DNA from 2 places in the [Bacillus] caldolyticus genome. Region 2 is predicted to be linked to the other one. Evidence: riboswitches for the same ligand, from Rfam matches in the RefSeq annotation. Region 2 holds a riboswitch; the other holds the start of a gene.

Evidence for each region. Region 2 has a riboswitch for FMN ahead of CWI35_RS01405 (ECF transporter S component). Riboswitches for the same ligand answer to the same signal wherever they lie in the genome.
Region 1: linked by a shared signal. The riboswitch ahead of ribD (bifunctional diaminohydroxyphosphoribosylaminopyrimidine deaminase/5-amino-6-(5-phosphoribosylamino)uracil reductase RibD) and the one ahead of CWI35_RS01405 (ECF transporter S component) in region 2 are both predicted to bind FMN.

What each region holds. Positions count from the first base shown of each region.
Region 1 is NZ_CP025074.1:3,253,041-3,260,728, reverse strand. Features, by position in the region: gene ribE (riboflavin synthase) at 1-122, opposite strand, end outside; gene ribD (bifunctional diaminohydroxyphosphoribosylaminopyrimidine deaminase/5-amino-6-(5-phosphoribosylamino)uracil reductase RibD) at 77-1,219, opposite strand; FMN riboswitch at 1,426-1,558, opposite strand; gene CWI35_RS18725 (hypothetical protein) at 1,606-1,734, opposite strand; gene CWI35_RS16960 (peptidylprolyl isomerase) at 1,721-2,161, opposite strand; gene CWI35_RS16955 (DUF1002 domain-containing protein) at 2,346-3,224, shown strand; gene lysA (diaminopimelate decarboxylase) at 3,296-4,615, opposite strand; gene CWI35_RS16945 (spore germination protein) at 4,929-6,407, opposite strand; gene CWI35_RS16940 (stage V sporulation protein SpoVABEA) at 6,355-6,966, opposite strand; gene CWI35_RS16935 (SpoVA/SpoVAEb family sporulation membrane protein) at 6,972-7,322, opposite strand; gene spoVAD (stage V sporulation protein AD) at 7,362-7,688, opposite strand, start outside.
Region 2 is NZ_CP025074.1:267,017-274,704, reverse strand. Features, by position in the region: gene CWI35_RS01425 (DUF6044 family protein) at 1-1,081, opposite strand, end outside; gene CWI35_RS01420 (ISLre2 family transposase) at 1,397-2,761, shown strand; gene CWI35_RS01410 (sulfite oxidase-like oxidoreductase) at 2,996-3,610, shown strand; gene CWI35_RS01405 (ECF transporter S component) at 3,653-4,237, opposite strand; FMN riboswitch at 4,394-4,526, opposite strand; gene CWI35_RS01400 (threonine synthase) at 4,636-5,853, opposite strand; gene pepT (peptidase T) at 6,158-7,393, shown strand; gene CWI35_RS01385 (bifunctional metallophosphatase/5'-nucleotidase) at 7,563-7,688, opposite strand, start outside.

The sequences.
Region 1 (7,688 bases), 470 kb from region 2:
ATGCTGTCGCCAAGCCGCACATCTTCGAGCACCCGCTTGGCGCCAATCGTCATCACGATGGCATCGCCGGTTTGCTTCATTTGTTCGATCGTGCCGATCTCTTCAATAATGCCAGTGAACACAACGATTCCTCCTTCCGTTTCGGCGCGGCGACGATTTTGATGTCCGGGCCGATCGTCTCGATGCGGCGGATGTCAAGCTCCACCGCTTCAGCAAGCCGGGCGAAGCCAAGGCCGCCGACCGGCGTCGGCGCCCCGCGGCCGCCGATCAGCTTCGGAGCGATATAGGCGATGACCTCATTGACTGCTCCCGCGCGGAGGAAGCTGTCATGAACGCGCGAGCCGCCTTCGACAAACAGCGACATGACTCCCTGCTCCCCAAGCAGACGGAGCACATCGCGGACATCGATCTGGGCCGTCGGCATTGAAAATACACGCACCCCAAGGCGCTCATACGCCGCTGCTTGTTCCCGACTGACGCCGCCGGTGATGATCCACGTTTCTGCTTCCTTGTCAGCGACGACATGGGCGTCAAGCGGTGTACGCAATTTTGTATCTAAAATGATGCGCAGCGGGTTTTTCCGCTTTTCCCCAAAGCGGACGGTAAGCTTCGGGTTGTCGGTCAAAACGGTGTTGACGCCGACCAAAATGGCGTCATGCTGCGCACGAAGGCGATGGACATCCTCACGCGCCGCGCTTGATGTAATCCATTTGCTTTCCCCCGTCGCCGTCGCGATTTTGCCATCGAGGCTGCATGCGAACTTCAACGTGACAAACGGCGTTTTTGCGGCGATATAGTGGAAAAACATCCGATTTAATTCGTCCGCTTCGTCTTTTAATACGCCAACATCAACGTCAATGCCCGCTTGGCGCAGCTTGGCAATCCCTTTTCCCGCGACAAGCGGATTCGGGTCGGTCGTGGCAACGACGACGCGACGGACGCCCGCCTGGATGAGCAAATCGGCACATGGCGGCGTTTTTCCATAATGGCTGCACGGCTCAAGCGTCACGTACACCGTCGCACCGCGCGCCTTCTCGCCAGCCATGCGGATCGCATAGACTTCAGCGTGCGGCTCACCCGCTTTCAAATGGGCGCCAAGCCCAACGACCGTCCCACCGTTGACAACGACCGCGCCAACTGCAGGATTGGGAGACGTTTGCCCGACCCCAGCTTTGGCCACATCGAGAGCGAGCCGCATATAATGTTCATCGTTATGCACCGCACTCCCTCCTTCAATAAAAACGAAACCCCCGGGATGTCCCCGGGGGCTCATTGATGAGAGAATGACCAATGATGCGCAAACAAACACACGTTCGCTAAGCAGGCTATACCGGCCGGTCGGAAACAAAAGATACTACCATGCCTAGTCGGCCGACAGACGCTGCCCATGGGTCTGAACCGGCCGAAAACAGCCGTGCGCATATTGGCATCCTTCTCCCATCCAGACTATACTGTCGGCTCCGGAATCGCACCGGATCCTGCCTTTCGGCTCGCGGGCTGAGGGGCGGAAAGCCCCATCACCGCCGGTCGGGAATTTCACCCTGCCCCGAAGGATGCATCACTATATCGTTATGTTCATTATACCACACGAAACGCCCTGCATCATCATTCCGCAACCCAAATCCAATACGCCGCTCCCCACAACAGGCTGGCCGCAAGCAAAAAGAAAAACAGGCGCCAGTTGTTTCGAACAGTCCGATCATCCTCGCTCATGCGCTGTTTACGGTTCGTCAAATACTTTCACTTCCTTCATCACGTCGCCGTTTTTCATCGTCCTCACGACGTCCATGCCCGATGTCACTTGGCCAAAGACGGTGTGCACCCCATCCAAGTGCGGCTGCGGCTCGTGGACGATAAAGAACTGGCAGCTGCCGGTGTCGCGGCCGCGGTGCGCCATGGACATCGCGCCGGTGACATGTCGGTGTGGATTGTTGTCCGTCTCGCACGGGATCGTATAGCCGGCATCGCCCGTTCCGTTGCCGCGTGGACATCCTCCTTGGCTGACAAATCCAGGGATGACGCGGTGGAACGTCAACCCGTTATAAAAGCCTTCGTTTGCGAGCTTCTCAAAATTGGCCACCGTCACCGGCGCCTCGTTTGGGAACAGTTCAAACTTGATTTTCCCGCCGTTTTCCATTAGAATATATCCTTTTTTCGCCACAAGCATCCAGCTCCTTTTCGACATCGAAACTGCTTTTATCATACCATGATTGCCAAGTGAAACAAAAGAAAAAATGTCTTTTCAAATTCGCACGCCGCCTGACCGCGTCGCTTTTTGCCGATAGCCAAGCAGGCGAGCGTACGGTATAATGATAATGCATTTTCGTAAACAGGAGGCGAGCTATGTGAAACGAACGATCGCTTCATCGCTGCTTTGGGCGGTGCTCTTGGCATCTCCGGGCATCGCAGCGGCCGATGCCGCGCCGGGCGATGTCATTGTGACGCTCGGGGAAAACTTAACGAATGAACAAAAGCAAAAAGTGCTCGACGAAATGAAGGCGCCGGACGGGGCGCAAACGATCACCGTCTCAAACGTTGAGGAGCATAAATATTTGGACGGACTCATTCCGAAAGCGCAAATCGGCACGCGCGCCATCTCGTCGTCGATGATCACGATAAAAGAGCCCGGCTCGGGGCTTCATGTCGAAACGCACAACATCACATGGGTGACGAAAGAGATGTATACAAACGCCTTGATCACCGCAGGGGTGAAAGATGCCGATATTTACATCACCGCCCCGTTTCCGGTTTCCGGCACCGCAGCGCTGACGGGGCTGATGAAGGCGTATGAAATTTCCTCGGACCAAGCCATCCCTGATGATGTCAAAAAAGTGGCGAACGAGGAAATGGTGCAGACGGCGAAGCTCGCCGATTCGATCGGCGCGGACAAAGCGGTCGCCCTGCTGGCGAAAATCAAACAAGAAATCGCCAACAACCCACCGCAGACGGACGCTGATTTGCGCGCCCTTATTGAAAAAATCGCCAACGACCTTGGCATTACGCTGAGCGAGAATGAAATCAACAACCTGATTTCCCTTTTCCATAAAATGCAAAACGCCCATATTAATTGGGATCAAGTGAACGATCAGCTGAGCAAGGCGAAAGAACAGCTATCGGCGTTTTTGCAGTCAGAAGAAGGGAAAACGTTCATTCAAAACCTTATCGACATCTTCAAAGAAATTTGGAACGCGATCAAATCAGCATTTTCCTCAAATCAACAATGAAAGAAGGCGCCCAAAAAAAGCAGCGGGCGCCTTTTCTTTGTGAAGGCCGTTCTCTTTCCAACCGGCGGCCTTCACTTTTTCACTTTCGTTTTCAAAGGCAAATCATATTGGATCAAATCTTCATATGTCTCCCGTTTCACAACGAGCTGGGCGTCGCCGTTTTCAACGAACACAACGGCTGGGCGCGGCAGACGGTTGTAATTGTTCGCCATGGAATAGCCGTAAGCGCCGGTGCAAAAAACGGCCAAATAATCGCCCGGCTTCGCTTCCGGCAGGGCGATGTCCCAAATGAGCATGTCGCCTGACTCGCAACACTTCCCGGCGATCGATACGACTTCCGTCGGCTCGCCGAACACCCGGTTGGCGAGCGCGGCTTCGTATTTCGCTCCGTAAAGCGCCGGGCGGATGTTGTCGCTCATGCCGCCGTCAACGGCAATATAGGTGCGGACGTTGGGCACCTCTTTGCGCGAACCGATCGTATAAATCGTCGTTCCCGCATCACCCACGAGCGACCGCCCCGGCTCGATCCAAATTTCCGGCAACGGCAAGCGGCAAGCTTCGGCCTGCCTTTTCACCTCTTCCACGATGCAGTCGACGTACGCTGTCACCGGAATCGGGTCGTCTTCCTCCGTATAGCGGATGCCAAAGCCGCCGCCAAGATTGACAACCGCTGGGACAAATCCGTGCTCCTTGTTCCACTCCGCCAGCTTGGCAAACACTTTTTGCGCCGCGAGCACAAACCCAGCTGTTTCAAAAATTTGCGAGCCGATATGGCAATGAACGCCGAGCAGCTGAAACGCGGCCGATGCCATAACACGGCGAAACGCCTCGTCCGCCTGACCGTTGTTTAAGTCAAAGCCGAACTTTGAATCTTCTTGCCCGGTTAAAATGTAATCGTGCGTATGCGCCTCGACCCCCGGCGTCACGCGGAGCAAAACCGGCACCGTCCAACCGCATGACGCCGCCAGCTCTTCGATCAGCTCGAGTTCGTAAAAGTTGTCGGCAACGATGCAGCCGATGCCGTGTTCAAGCGCCATCGCCAATTCGTCCCGGCTTTTGTTGTTGCCATGAAAATGGATGCGCTCAGGCGGAAAACCGGCCGCAAGCGCCGTATACAGCTCACCGCCTGAGACGACGTCAAGCGACAATCCCTCCTCAGCGGCCAGCTGCACGATGGCGACGGCGGAAAACGCCTTGCTCGCATACGCGACTTGCGCCCGCACGCCGTGACGCTGGAACGCTTCTTTAAACGCGCGCGCCCGAGCGCGGATCAACGCAACGTCATAAATATAAAGCGGCGTGCCATACGTTTTGGCCAACTCGACCACATCGACGCCGCCGATTTCCAAATGCCCTTGTTCATTCACGCGGCTTGTCCCGTGAAGAAACATCGCAAACCCCTCATTCCTCTATCGAAATCGCATGGCAAAAGCAAAAAAGACAGTTTGCAAAATCGGCAACTGCCTTTACAAAATGGAAAACCGCAGAGCGCCATCGGCTCTGCCTTGAAACGGAAGGCCGCACACCCCGCGCTGGGCCATGCCCATTCCGTCCGTGCAAACGTGCGAAGCACTGAGGCAAGCACCATCAGTGCAAGCAATTAAATATAACTTATCATAATTATAAAAAAGTTGCAATAGCGCTAAAACGAAAAAAGCGGCCGCCAATAGGTGGAGACGGCCGCTTCCAAATGGATCGTTCGCGTCATGACGGCTGTTTTTGCCGGTCTTGCGGGTGAACGATGCTCGGGCGCACTCTCGCTCCGGCAACCGAACGGCGGACGACAATTTGCATAAATGCCGCTGGATCGAACGGGATGAACGGCCATAAGTACGGCGTATTAAGCGAGCGGATGCTGGCGAGCCAAAGCAAATAAACGGTCGTGCCAATGACGAGCCCGGGCACTTTAAACAAGGCGACAAGAATGACCAATGCCAATCGAGAAATCTTATTCGCCACGCTCAACTCATAGCTTGGCGTCGCAAATGAACCGATCGCCGCCACCGAAATGTACAAGATCACTTCCGGCACAAACAGCCCGACATCGATGGCGATTTGTCCGATCAAGACGGCGGCAATCAAACCCATCGCGGTTGATAGCGGCGTCGGGGTATGAATGGCTGCCATCCGCAAAAACTCAATCCCAAAATCAGCGAGCAAAATTTGCACAATGATCGGGATGTTCGTTTGTTTGTTCGGCCCAATAAACGCCCACGATTCGGGCAGCAACGACGGTTCAAGGACGAACAGCACCCACAGCGGCAGCAAAAACAACGACGTCAAAATGCCTAAAAACCGCACCCAGCGCACAAACGTCCCGACCCCTGGCGACTGCCGGTATTCCTCGGCATGCTGGACGTGGTGGAAAAATGTTGTCGGCGTGATGATGACGCTTGGCGATGTATCAACCATAATGAGCACGTGCCCTTCAAGCAGGTGCGTCGCTGCTACATCCGGCCTCTCGGTATAACGGACGAGCGGGTACGGGTTGTATCCTTGCTTGACTAAAAACTCTTCGACTGTTTTGTCGCCCATCGTCAGTCCATCGACGTTGATTTGCTGCAACTCTTTCTTGACGAGTTCAACAAGCCCCGGGTCAGCGACGTCTTTAATATAGGCGATGCATACGTCCGTTTTTGACCGCTCGCCGACTTGCAAAATTTCAAAGCGCAGCCGCTCGTCGCGGATGCGGCGGCGGGTGAGCGCCGTGTTGACAATGATGTTCTCGACGTAGCCGTCGCGGGCGCCGCGCACAACTTTTTCCGTATCCGGCTCTTGCGGCTGCCGACCCGGATAGCTGCGGACGTCGACAGCAAATCCGGTCGATTCGCCTTCAATCAAGACGATGATCAAGCCCGACAGCAGCTTGTCAACCGCTTCGTCGAGGCTCGTCACCGGACTGACTTGCTGATGAACGAGTCGATTTTCGATGATCTGCCACGCTTGGGACGCCTGGCGTTCATCATCGTTGACGCGCACAATTTGTTTTAACAATTCGATAATGTATTGCGTGTCGCATAAACCGTTGCAGTAGTAAATATGTACTTCCCGGTTTAGGACATAGATTTTCCGCACGCCTAAATCAAAGCTTGTCCCGACGCCGATCCGCTGTTGCAAAAACTTCGCGTTGTCAACGAGCCGCTTCGCGATCGGCGCTTTCGGTTTCTTTTCTTTTTCCGGCATGGCCACCACTCCTTTCGAGAATCAACTCGACCGCCTTGCGCGTAATCGGCGCTCCGTATTTCGCATGGTCTCGATATCCCATTTTGCCGATGTCGCCGATGCCGACGATGAGCGGAATGTTCAGCCGGTCAAGGCAGTAGACGGTATCGCCATTGATCCGCCCGATCTCGAGGTCCCGGACGCCTTCTTTATCGACCCCATATTCGGTCATCACGCCGTCACGGTCGATGCTCACATGCACTTTTGTCCATTCATGCTGGTGCGTATTGGAGGCAACCGCCAGCGCCCCGAGCACTTGGATTTGCTCATGCGTCGCCACATAGCGAAGCGCCTGCTCTCCGGTCCCCTCCCCGAGGGCGCCGCAATCGTCAAACATGACAAACACTGGATCGTGCGGCGTTTGCAAAATGAGTTCGACCAACTGTTCACCGCTCAGTTTCGTCGGATTGCCTTGCGAGCGAGAAATGCAACGGCCGCCGATCTCGGCGGCAACCCGCTCAATCGCCCGGCAGGCGAACTCGTCCCCATCCGTTACTAAAATGACTCGTCGTTTTTCCATCATCTCTACCCTTTCGGTTTGCAAGTGAGCGCCGCGGCAAAAGAGCCAGCCACGATAAAAGCGAACAAGGCGCCGGCAAATCGGAACACCGCTGCTCCGGTTTCGACAAATCCCTCCGGCCGCGGTTCTGCCATGGCCCCTTTCGCCAACCAATACCCAAATCCGCATAGCGGCATCGTCGCCCCGGCGCCAGCCCAAGCGACGAATGGATCATAGACGCCGCCAAAGCCAAGGAGTACGCCAAAGACGACAAGCGAACCGGCGACGCCAGCCGGCGTCCATTTGCCGCGGTCGATGATGAGCTGAACGATGGCGCACAGCAGCCCGCCGGCGAGAAAGGCACGGACGTATTCCATATCACATTCCCTCCTGATCGTTCCCAAATAAAAGACGTCCTACGGCGGCAAATCCGGCTCCTGTCCAGCCGCTTCGATGACGACGCCGTGAGCGATCGCTGGGATCGACTGTTTTTGCTGCACCATCGTTTGACTCAAGAGCGCCCCGGTAGCGACGACAAACAGGCGTCGAAACGTTCCGCGGGCGAGCTCTTGAAGCAAATACCCGTACGTGACGACCGCCGAGCAGGCGCAGCCGCTGCCGCCGGCGAACACCTTTTGATCTGGCCGGTAAATCATCAGCCCGCAATCGTTGTAAACGTCGGTCACATCGTAGCCTGATTCAGCAAGCAACTCGCGGACGATGACGCTGCCGACGCGCGACAA
Region 2 (7,688 bases):
TTTTCAGCGCCAGCGCAAACTGCACATAAATGACAAGCGGGCGCAAAAAATGAAAGCGGGCAAAGTTAAACGTGTCCAAAAAATGAAACCGCTCGGTAAGCGGCAGCCACCCTTTATAAAACCAAAAGGCGTACCACGCCGACAGGGCGAAATTCAGTCCGAATAGGAAAAGAAATAACCGTTCTTGCTTCCATCGTTTTTTCATGAAAACGAGATACAAGGCCATCAACCAGGCCGGCAAAATAAAAAAGGTATGCTCGGTCATGACGTGATGGTGGCCGAGGATAAAGTTTTTCCACGTCAAGCGGACGCAATGCCAAAACGACAACCGGGCATGGAAGTACTCATCCCGGCTTGTCGGCTCGTCTTCCCATAAAAACGAGTACACAAGCCGGTACTCGACAAGCAAATACAACAGCGTCATGTAAGCGATGGAAGTCAAAAAGCGGATGTTCCACCCCTTCCCGCGCAGCACATCCAAAAGCCAAAGAGTGCCCATGGCGGCAAGAAAGAAAAAGAACCCGAGCACAAAGCTGGAATAAAACGGGAGAAGCGTGAGCGCGACGTAATGTTTCCACTCCCCCTCGCCTTTCCGGATGCTCAAAAACGCCCAGAGCGCAAGCGGCATGCCGAGCGTGCTTAACATCCCCGACGGCCAAAACAGCGTCAGCGCAAATGCGAGCGCCACGCCGATGCGAACAGCCATCCAACGCGGCTCGGGCAGGAAATGCGTTTTCAACAACAAATACATGCCCAAAAATGCCACCACCCTTGTGATCGTTTGGCTGAGCGCATAAGCAGTCATCGTGGGAAATAACGCGTGCAGCCAGACGATGCCGGTCAACTCCGAACCGAGGGCATTTCTTGACAACTTGCCGTTGGCGATTTGCGGAATCTTCGCGTCAAGCGGCCCGGTGATTTTTCCGCTTTCGGAGAGCACCTTATACCAAGCGATATTGGAATCCAAATTATCGTGGACGCGAATATGGGCGTTTTCGCCAAGGAGAAAGAGCGGGGACACGTAAAGGGCGATGAGGCAAAGTGCCAAAAGGAAAAGCCATCGTTCTCTTTGTTCGGCCATCGGCATCACGCTCCCGCCATAGCTGTTCTTGGCCATGAAATCCCTATTGAATACGATGTGCAATAAGAAGAAAATTATTCCATTCTTACATGACTGTCCTCAATATTGTGATGCGTTAAAACCATGTGTGAGTAAAATATTTGTGGGTGACATTCCGAAATGATCCCCGACGAGGGTTGCGAACTTTTGTTCGCGACGCTCGTCGGGGCCACCAAGCGAAGCGCGGTAGAAAAAGCAAATGTCGTGAAAAAAGGACTCTCTCCCTGCTATGATGGTGATTGTCAACATCAACCGAAAACAGGAGGGAGAGAGTCCATGAAACATCTTACCACAGAATGGCCTTTATTAAAAGAGCTGGAGGAACAATTAGTCAGAACTCTTCAAAAGGTGTTCGCTGTCTTGTTGGCGGCCCTTTTGGAGGAGATTGATCAACAACTGGCGGAAGCGCGGGACAAGCGCCGGTATCAGCTGAAAGACAAACGGCCGACCACGATCCAAACGCTGTTTGGAGAAGTGACGTTTCGACGGAACTACTACTATGATCGGCAGGCGGGGGCGTATACCTTCTTGCTGGATGCCGAACTGGGCTTTGATGGAGCGCAGTCGATCAGCCCTTGCCTCGAGGAAACGGCGGTCGAGTTGGCCGTAGAGTGCTCTTCCTACCGCAAAGCAGCCCGTACGTTGGAGTCGATCGTGGGGTATGCGGTCCTAAGCCACGAGGCGATTCGCCAACTGGTGCTGGAGGCCCCTGTCTCGCTGCACCACCCTGTTTCCCAACGGCACGGCCGAGTGCTATTTGTGGAGGCGGATGGGCTGTTTATTTCCCGCCAGGGGAAAGGGAAACGGGCGAAAGAAGAGAAAATCCTGGCGGTTCACGAGGGATGGAAACGAAACGGTTCGCAGCTCGAGCTCGTGAACCGGCGCCACTACCTCCATGAAGGGGAGGGAGACGTGTGGGAACGGTTTGAAGAGTGGCTGATGAACGAATATGCCTATGACCCGTGCCGGGACCTTTTGATCATCAACGGCGACGCGGCGTCGTGGATCACAGCCTGCCGGGAGTATTTTGGAAAGCGGGCCTGCTTTCAGCTGGATCGATTTCATGTGGCGCGGGAGCTGCGTCAGTGTCTGTCCGGCCATCCGCGTTGGCGGGAGGTGCGGAAGAAGCTGGCGAAACAAGACGAAGAAGGACTTTTGGTCGAGCTGAACAGCGCGGTCGGCACGTTGGAGGACGAAGCGAAAGAGAAGCAGATGGCTGCCATGATCCGCCGGATCGAGTCGATGCCGGGATGCATCCGGGACTATCGGGAGTGGCTGTCGGAGCAAGGGGTGGAGACGACCGGCATGCGTCCGATGGGCCACGCCGAGAGCGTGATGAGCCGGTTTGCGCATCGGGTGAAATCCCGCCGCAGCTGGAAAGACCAAGGGCTTCGGGCGTTTCTGAGGGCGATGGCAGCCCGAATCGACGGGATCGGGTGGAGAAAGGGACGGTGGGAGGAGCAAGAGCCCCAGTCGGCCGTCTCGGCCTCAACAAAGTCCAAGCGGATCGAACAGGCCAAACGGAAGGCCGGACGGTTATGGGCAGATGTGGTGCGTCAGAATCTACCGTGTCTGCAGCGGTCATCCGGGACGCCGATCCATCAAGCGTTGTCGGCGCTCCGGGATGGTGGTTGGGTGTAAAAAAATGGAATACAATATCATCACCTCAAGATGAGGGATGAGAGTCCGAAAGCGCTTACGATATTAATTCCTGAAAATGGTTCGCTAACTAGTGATTGACAACGCCCGTAGTGAACCGAAAAAATGTTCTCCACAAAGTCTTGACTGACTCTAAAACCATAGCCAAGTTGCACACGCTTTATTTTCCCCTTATCATGGTATACATAAACGAATACATAGAAAGGGGAGCACACCATGCCGAAACAACTCCCTCCCGGCCAATTCGAAACGGAAAAATGGCCGATTTTGCATGAAGGCGATGTGTACCAGTTTGATGAAGCAGCGTGGAATTTCCGATTGTTCGGCGATGTGAAAGAGGAAGTGACGCTGTCGTATCAGGAAGTGATGCGGCTGCCGAAGACGATTTCGACCGTGGATATGCACTGCGTGACGACGTGGTCGAAATTTGACACGACGTTTGAAGGCATCGCTTTCCGCGAGTTTTTGCGCTTCGTCGATCTCGATCCCGATGTGAAATATGTGAAAATTTACGGCTACTTAAACGGCGACCGGTTCGGCTATTCGGCAAACTTGCCGCTTGACGCGCTGATGGGCGACGATGCCTTGTTTGTTTATCGGTGGAAAGACAAGCATCACGACTGGCAGGACATCTCGCCGAAGCACGGCTATCCGCTCCGGTTCATCCCGCCGGCGACATTTTATTTATGGAAAGGGGCGAAATGGGCGTCCGGCATCCGCTTTATGAAAGAAGATGAGCCGGGCTATTGGGAGGAGCGCGGCTATTCGATGACCGCCAATCCGTTTAAAGAAGAGCGGTTTGCCGAGTGGGTGCCGCGGATTCGCTTTTGACAAACGCAAAAAAGCGAGGGAAAAACCCTCGCTTTTTGTTCATCAAGCGGCTTGGCGGGATGCCGCTTGTTTCTCAAGCCAAGCACGAAGACGCCAAAAGAGAAGCTGAAATACGATGGCCGCCATCGCTCCTTTGACGGCGTTAAACGGCAAAATCGCCGATACCACCAACGCCTTCGCTTCCGGTGCGCTCATCTGCGGAGCGCCAAGGAAAAGGGTGTACGCCGGCATAAAGACGTAGTAGTTGAGCACGCTCATGACGAGCGCCATTGTCACTGTTCCCGCCGCCAACCCCAGCAGCAAGCCTTTTTTCGATGCGGCTTTCCCATAAATATAGGAAACCGGCAAAATAAACGCCGCCCCAGCGGTAAAGTTGGCGATTTGGCCGATCGGAACGCCGGTCGCACTGCCGACAAAAACGTAGTTCAACACGTTTTTCAAGAGTTCGACCGCCACGCCGGCGAGCGGGCCGTACAACAGCGCGGCGACAAGCGCCGGGATGTCGCTGAAGTCGACAAGCAAAAAGTTCGGAAACGGCGGCAGCGGAAAGTTGAGCATCATGAGCACATGCGCCATGGCGCCCAACACTCCGATGCCGACAAAGGCGCGGATGGAAATGCGTTTCATGCTTGTTCTCCTCCCCTTCTCGTGATTCATCCTCACAAGAAGAAGGCTGCCGCCGCGAACGCCAACAAAAACTCCCTTAAACCGAACGAGGCTTAAGGGAGAAAAAGGGTGTGCGCAACTAGACGTTCGCATGCGCCAAAACGAACGCCGGCAAACCTTCATCTTCTCCCATCCAGACTATACTGTCGGCTCCGGACTCGCACCGGATCCTGCCTTGCGGCTCGCGGGCTGAGAGGCCAAGCGCCTCATCACCGCCGGTCGGGAATTTCACCCTGCCCCGAAGATGAATCGCTTATACATTTTTATTATTCCGATGAATTTAGTATACAATACCTCTTTTCGTTTGTCTATCATTTTTTCCCATATGTTTTATGTTTGGCGCCTACTCCGCCAACTTGTCAATTCTCCTTTGGAAGCATATCCCCCGGCTCGAGCACCGGCGGATGGACGTCCACCGTATCGGCGTATTTCAGCCCGGTTCCGGTATTTAATACGACGACCGTCTCCCCGTCGCGAATCCAACCGCTCTCGCGCAACGTTCGTGCCGCCGCAAACGCCGCCGCTCCTTCCGGGCAAATGAACGCCCCTTCGAGTTCGGCTGCCGTCCGCTGTTCAGCCAAAATCGCTTCATCGCCAATGGCAACCGCGCAACCGTCCGTCTCATACACCGCCTCAAGAACAAGAAAGTCGCCAAGCGCTTTCGGCACATTGATGCCAAACGCCACTGTATGGGCGTTCGGCCAAAACTCCGATTCACGTTTTTTCTCCTTCCACGCCTTGACGATCGGCGCGCAATGCTCGGCCTGCACAGCGACAAGCCGCGGCATGCGGCCGTCCACCCAGCCGAGCGCCTGCAGTTCTTTGATCGCCTTGTAAATGCCGATCAACCCGACGCCGCCGCCGGTCGGATACAAAATGACATCCGGGAGCTGCCACGAGAACTGTTCGGCGATCTCCAGTCCCATCGTTTTCTTCCCTTCAATCCGGTACGGTTCTTTCAACGTCGACGCATCGTACCATCCGTATTCGCGGATCGCTTTGGCGACGATTTGCCCGGCATCGCTAATGAGGCCGTTGACGAAATACAATTCCGCCCCAGCGATGGCGCATTCCTTTCGCGTCAGTTCCGGTGCATCAACCGGCATGACGACTGTCGCCTGAATGCCCGCCCGCGCCGCGTATAGCGACCATGCCGCGCCGGCGTTGCCGTTTGTCGGCATGGCGAGTCGTTTGACGCCCAATTCCTTTGCTTTCGAAATCCCAACCGCCGCGCCGCGGGCTTTAAACGTCCCGGTCGGAATGACGCCTTCGTCTTTCATATAGAGTGAGTCAATGCCGATATTCCGGCCAAGGCGCGGCATTCGCACAAGCGGAGTCATTCCTTCCCCTAAAGAGACAATATGTTCAGGATGTTTCACCGGCAATAGCTCATGATACCGCCATAAACTCGGTTCTCGCTCCGCAAGTGCCTCCCGCTTCACTTCTTGGCGCATCAACTCCAAATCGTACGCGACCAGAAGCGGCGAACCGCATTCGCAAAGTTGATGGATTTGGTCGACATCGTATGTACGTTCACACTTCGGACAATACAGATGAGACACGTAGCTGAATGACATGGTTTGGCTTCTCCTTTCCATTTGTTTCATCCGCACGAGGCAGGAAGCACCTACTTTCGCGTTTTGGACGAGACACTGGCCTTTTCATTATACCATAACCGTCCTCTGCCACCGGCGCCTGTAATGGCAGCGTCCGTACGCCAACTTTGGGGCATCATAGCGCCAAGTAGGAAATGGTCCCCCCTCTTTTTTACCGTTTGAAGCCGCATATGGTAAAATAAAACGGAAACCGCCTCTTTTTTCTCACTGCATCGGCGGAATGATTCGTTGATCCAGAAAAACTTATACATAAGGAGATGAACCAATGAAACAGGAACTCATCGAACGCTTCATCTGCTACGCGAAAGTCAACACTCAATCCGACCCAAACAGCCATACGTGCCCATCGACTTCGGGACAGTGGGAGCTGGCGAGAATGCTCGTCGAAGAGCTGAAGTCGATCGGGATGGAAGATGTGACGATCGATGACAACGGCTACGTGATGGCGACGTTGCCGGCCAATACGGACAAAAACGTGCCAGTGATTGGCTTTTTGGCTCATATGGACACCGCTCCGGAGTTTACGGGAGCCAACGTCAACCCGCAAATCATCGAACAGTACGACGGCGGGGACATCGTGTTAAACAAAGAACAAGGCATCATCTTGTCGCCAAACGATTTCCCGGAGCTCGCTCACTACCAAGGGCATACGCTCATCACGACCGATGGGACGACGCTGCTTGGCGCCGATGATAAAGCCGGAATCGCCGAAATTATGACCGCGATGAACTATCTCATTCAACACCCGGAAATCAAGCACGGCAAAGTGCGCGTCGCCTTTACGCCGGATGAGGAAATTGGCCGCGGGCCGCATAAATTTGACGTTGCCAAATTCGGCGCCCAATTTGCCTACACGGTCGACGGCGGGCCGCTGGGCGAATTGGAGTATGAAAGCTTTAACGCTGCCGAAGCGAAAATCACGATCAAAGGAAAAAACGTCCATCCGGGCACAGCGAAAGGAAAAATGATCAACTCGATCAAAATCGCCATGGAGTTCGAGCAGCAGTTGCCAGCCGATGAGGCGCCTGAGCATACGGAAGGATATGAAGGGTTTTACCATTTGCTTTCGTTCCAAGGCAGTGTAGAGGAAACGAAGCTTCATTACATCATCCGCGACTTTGACCGCGAACAGTTCGAGGCTCGCAAAGCGAAAATGAAAGAGATCGCGGCTTCGCTTGCGCAAAAATATGGAAACGACCGAATCACTCTCGAAATCAACGACCAATATTACAACATGCGCGAAAAAATCGAGCCGGTGCGCCACATTGTGGACATCGCCCACGAAGCGATGACGAACTTGGGCATTGAACCAAAGGTGAAACCGATCCGCGGCGGTACAGACGGGTCGCAGCTCTCCTACATGGGGCTGCCGACGCCGAACCTTTTCGCCGGCGGCGAAAACTTCCACGGCCGCTACGAATACATTTCCGCCGACAATATGGTGAAAGCGGCCGAAGTGATCGTGGAGATCATCAAGCTGTTCGAGCAAAAAGCATCTTGATCTGCGGAAAAACTCTCTTGAACGATCTTTTTTCGATCGTCCAAGCACAAGCGGCTGCAAGCCCGCCCATTAGGAGTAAAGAAAAGGTGTCCCGAGTCTTTTGGGGACACCTTCTTCATTAGATAAGCGACCGTTCGCCCTTCCATCCTTTTTCCTCGGTCAACACCTGTTACGGAAGCCGGTTGATCCGCCCCTCGATCCGTGCTGAGAACGGTTGCTCAAGACCGCGAATATACGAGACAAGGGCATCCAAATCGACCGGGCCGACCTCGCGGTTTGTCCCATGCGTCAACAC